Regions from separate parts of the Pseudogracilibacillus sp. SE30717A genome, predicted to be linked through region 1. Evidence: a T-box and tRNA genes for the amino acid it is inferred to sense, from the RefSeq annotation. Region 1 holds a T-box; the other holds one or more tRNA genes.
What was found. A T-box is a leader RNA that pairs with one kind of tRNA and senses whether it is charged. The one in region 1 lies ahead of serS (serine--tRNA ligase), so its partner is inferred to be a tRNA-Ser.

Region 1 (2,387 bases):
AGAAACATTCGAACGTAATCAAAGTCTTTTTTATCTTTAAATCAGTTCGAATGTTTCGTTAGTGAAAGACCTTTCTTAATTTAACATTATTTAATAATGTCTTTCCCACCCATATATGGACGAAGCACTTCTGGAATGACAACTGACCCATCTTCTTGCTGGTAATTTTCAATAATTGCTGTTACCGTTCTGCCAATCGCAAGTCCTGATCCGTTTAATGTATGGACATATTCTAATTTTCCTTCATTATTTCGATAACGGATCCCAGCACGTCTTGCTTGGAAATCTTCAAAATTTGAACATGAAGAGATTTCACGATATGTTTCTTGTGCGGGTATCCATACTTCAATATCATACTTTTTAGCTGCAGTAAATCCTAAATCTCCTGTACACATACTCATTACTCGATAAGGTAATTCAAGCAATTGTAGTACCTTTTCAGCTTGATTGGTTAACACCTCTAAAGCATCATAAGAATCTTCAGGTTTTACAAAATTAACAAGTTCAACCTTATTAAATTGATGTTGTCTTATAAGTCCTCTCGTATCACGTCCGGCAGATCCAGCCTCTGAACGGAAATTAGCACTATAGGCAACGTATTTTTTTGGTAACTCATCTTCTTTTAAAATTTCATCACGATGATAGTTCGTGACAGGAACTTCAGCAGTTGGAATTAAGAAATAATCCCATTCTTCTATTAAAAAAGCATCATCTTCAAATTTTGGTAATTGACCAGTCCCTGTTAAACTTTTTCGATTTACTAAGTAAGGGGGGATCATTTCTACATAGTCATGTTCATCTGCATGTAAATCCATCATGAAACTCATAAGAGCTCTTTCTAACCGAGCACCTAATCCTTTATAAAAAACAAAACGGCTTCCAGTTACTTTTGCAGCCCGTTCAAAGTCAACAATCTCTAAATTAGTTGCAATATCCCAATGAGGCTGGACTTCAAAGTCGAAAGAAGGTTTTTCTCCCCAAGTTCTCACTTCTACATTATCTTCTTCATCTTCTCCAACTGGCACACTTTCATGTGGAATATTAGGTATTGATAACATGACATGTTCCAGTTTATTATCAACTTCTTCTAATTCAGTATCTAAATTCTTTATTTTCTTTCCAACTTCTTGCATTTCCTGAATTAATGAAGAAGCATCCTTCTTTTCTCTTTTCATAATAGAGATTTGCTTAGATGTTTCGTTTCTTTTTGCTTTTAATTCTTCTACTTCCATAATAATAACACGTCGGCGCTGATCTAATTGTACAAAATTATCTAATTCCGATAAATCTTCTCCGCGATGTGTTAATTTTTCTTTCACTTCTTCAAAATTATTTCTTAATAATTTACGATCTAACATACTAATGCTCCTTCCTAAGAAATTTTACAATTGTATGGTATTTTAACCATAAAACAAAAAACTCCCATCCCTAATAAAATCAGGGACGAGAGTTTTTCCCGCGTTGCCACCCAAATTGAAGATAATTATCTTATCTCCCAGCTTTATTGTTGGTAACGGAACAAGCCGAATTTATTTATCATAAATTTGTTCAAGGATGGATTCCTAACCGCTTTTTATCGATTTACACCAACCATCGACTCTCTAGGAAAAAAGCTAGTTAATACTAATTCCTATCATTACAATTTTTATTTATCTTTTCGTTAGCATATCATAAATTGAGGGAATTGCAATTTATTTATTTACTGCGATCAGCCATGCGATCAAAGCCTTGTAACGTACTCATTTCAATTCCTTTCATCGCTGTCCCTAAATCCTTAGATAATTCTGCAATTAACTTATAATCTTGATAATTAGCTGTTGCTTCAACGATTGCTTTAGCAAATTTTTCAGGGTTGTCTGATTTAAAAATTCCAGATCCAACGAATACTCCGTCGGCCCCTAATTCCATCATTAACGCTGCGTCGGCAGGAGTTGCTACACCACCTGCTGCATAATTGATAACTGGTAAACGTCCTTGTTCACGGATTTCCATTAATACATCAAATGGAGCACTGTTGTCACGTGCAAATACCATTACTTCATCTGCACTCATAGATACCAATTGTTTAATTTCTGCATTAATCTGACGTAAATGGCGTACCGCTTCAACAATATTACCTGTTCCTGGTTCACCTTTTGTACGTAGCATTTTTGCTCCTTCACCGATACGGCGAGCAGCTTCTCCAATATTTCGGCAGCCACATACGAATGGAACTGTAAAATCAGACTTTTTAATATGGAATACATCATCCGCTGGTGTTAAAACTTCACTTTCATCAATGCAATCGACACCTAAAGATTCAAGCACACGAGCTTCTACAATATGACCGATTCTTCCTTTAGCCATTACCGGAATAGAGACTGCCTCCATAACTTCTTGTGTAATTG
Region 2 (2,387 bases), on a different contig from region 1:
TATAATATACTAAAAATACCAGTGGTCGGTCTCGAACCGACACTCCATTGCTGGAACGGGATTTTGAGTCCCGCGCGTCTGCCAATTCCGCCACACTGGCAATAATATCTATCTTGGAGGCGGCAACCGGATTTGAACCGGTGATAGAGGTTTTGCAGACCTCTGCCTTACCACTTGGCTATGCCGCCATAATAAATTATTAAAGCGGAAGACGGGATTCGAACCCGCGACCCTCACCTTGGCAAGGTGATATTCTACCACTGAACTACTTCCGCAAGCTAGCTGGGCTACTAGGATTCGAACCTAGGAATGACGGGACCAAAACCCGTTGCCTTACCGCTTGGCTATAGCCCAATGAAATAAAATGGGGCGACCGGAGGGATTTGAACCCTCGCGTGCCGGAGCCACAATCCGGTGCGTTAACCACTTCGCCACGACCGCCATCATCATTAGGTGTATATTATTCCACTATGGCAGGGGTAGTAGGAATCGAACCCACATCAAAGGTTTTGGAGACCTTCGTTTTACCATTAAACTATACCCCTATATTAAGTGGTGGAGGGGGGCAGATTCGAACTGCCGAACCCGATGGGAGCGGATTTACAGTCCGCCGCGTTTAGCCACTTCGCTACCCCTCCACGTTAAGTGCTTATAATTAAATGTGGCTCGAGACGGAATCGAACCGCCGACACAAGGATTTTCAGTCCTTTGCTCTACCGACTGAGCTATCGAGCCAAAGTATTATGGCGATCCGGACGGGACTCGAACCCGCGACCTCCAGCGTGACAGGCTGGCATTCTAACCAACTGAACTACCGGACCATAACAACAATCTTACCAATAATAAAATACCATTAATAATTGGTATTAGTCAAATGAATCAATTATATGATATTTGGTTGCGGGGGCAAGATTTGAACTTGCGACCTTTGGGTTATGAGCCCAACGAGCTGCCAGACTGCTCCACCCCGCGATATAAATTAAATTATTTTCGACCTGCTATTTTGGTAGGACCTAAGGTTCCCGTCGTAGCTCTTACATGTAGAAGATGCTGCAGGTAAAAATATGGTGGAGGATGCAGGGCTCGAACCTGCGACCCCTTGCTTGTAAGGCAAGTGCTCTCCCAGCTGAGCTAATCCTCCGTTAAATATAATCTATTAAGATATATTATAGCATTTTTTAAAAATATTGGTGACCCGTACGGGATTCGAACCCGTGTTACCGCCGTGAAAGGGCGGTGTCTTAACCACTTGACCAACGGGCCAGTTTTTATATGCTGGCGGAGAGCAAGGGATTTGAACCCTTGAGACCACGTTAGTGGCCTACACGATTTCCAATCGTGCTCCTTCGACCAACTCGGACAGCTCTCCGAATGGCTCCACAGGTAGGGTTCGAACCTACGACCGATCGGTTAACAGCCGATTGCTCTACCACTGAGCTACTGTGGAATATGATTAATATAGAAGATATTTAAGTTTTGTTCAAACTTTTCAATGGCTCATCGTACAGTACTATCCACTTTAACGAAAATAAATATTCGTTTTCTGCCGATTTGTTCTACCACTGTGTTAGTGTGAAATACGTTAAAATAAAAATAGTTGATTTTTATGTACCTACAAACATTTTATCTTTTGTTTGAAGCCACTGAATTTTAGCGACAATTTATATTATATCTCTTTCTAAAAAAAATGCAAGCTTATTTAATAAAAACTTTTAAATTTCTTTTTAAACGTCTTAATAATGCTGTTATGTCCTTTAAATAAAAACAATATTTATCCCTTCTATCATAAGAAGGGATGTTAAATTTATTTAATTAATTGATCAATTTTTTCAACAAGTGTAACGATCTCAGGCTTGCTTACTTGAGCACTCGCTCCAACCGTTTCTCCTTTATGAAAAAGATCTTTCGTAATTAACGAAGAAAATATAATGACAGGGATATCCTTTAACTGTGAATTTCCTTTAATCCTTCCTGTTAAATGATGTCCATCCATTTGTGGCATTTCTATATCTGTAATTACTATATTAACTTCTTCCCTTAGGTTAACAGATTCATTCTCAGTTAAACCTTCTAGGTGCTCCCATGCTTCTTTACCATTTTCAAAAAAAAGTATATCTTCATAACCAGCTTCAGATAAAGTGTCTTTTAATAATTGACGAAGCATTGCAGAATCCTCGGCTACAATTAATTTTTTTGTGGAACGCTCTCGTGGACCAAGTACTTTTAAGCTTTCAACATTAACGCCCGATTTTGGATCAATTTCCACAACTACTTTTTCAAAATCTAATAAAATAGACATTTGATCTTCAAGTTTGATAATTCCTATAGCATAAGCATGTTCTCCTGAAGACAACTCAGATGGTTTTTCTATTTGTTCCCAAGAAATT

Region 2: it has a tRNA-Ser gene. The T-box ahead of serS (serine--tRNA ligase) is inferred to sense a tRNA for this amino acid. The anticodon was not compared.

The regions. Positions count from the first base shown of each region.
Region 1 covers NZ_JAXHDF010000001.1:444,788-447,174, reverse strand. Annotated here, with positions in the region: gene serS (serine--tRNA ligase) at 87-1,358, opposite strand; T-box leader at 1,437-1,646, opposite strand; gene pdxS (pyridoxal 5'-phosphate synthase lyase subunit PdxS) at 1,696-2,387, opposite strand, start outside.
Region 2 covers NZ_JAXHDF010000010.1:101,216-103,602, forward strand. Annotated here, with positions in the region: tRNA gene SPD48_RS15990 (tRNA-Leu) at 17-100, opposite strand; tRNA gene SPD48_RS15995 (tRNA-Cys) at 115-188, opposite strand; tRNA gene SPD48_RS16000 (tRNA-Gly) at 204-275, opposite strand; tRNA gene SPD48_RS16005 (tRNA-Gln) at 283-354, opposite strand; tRNA gene SPD48_RS16010 (tRNA-His) at 366-441, opposite strand; tRNA gene SPD48_RS16015 (tRNA-Trp) at 472-545, opposite strand; tRNA gene SPD48_RS16020 (tRNA-Tyr) at 554-638, opposite strand; tRNA gene SPD48_RS16025 (tRNA-Phe) at 663-735, opposite strand; tRNA gene SPD48_RS16030 (tRNA-Asp) at 745-821, opposite strand; tRNA gene SPD48_RS16035 (tRNA-Met) at 896-972, opposite strand; tRNA gene SPD48_RS16040 (tRNA-Val) at 1,066-1,141, opposite strand; tRNA gene SPD48_RS16045 (tRNA-Glu) at 1,189-1,263, opposite strand; tRNA gene SPD48_RS16050 (tRNA-Ser) at 1,277-1,369, opposite strand; tRNA gene SPD48_RS16055 (tRNA-Asn) at 1,373-1,447, opposite strand; gene SPD48_RS16060 (chemotaxis protein) at 1,805-2,387, opposite strand, start outside.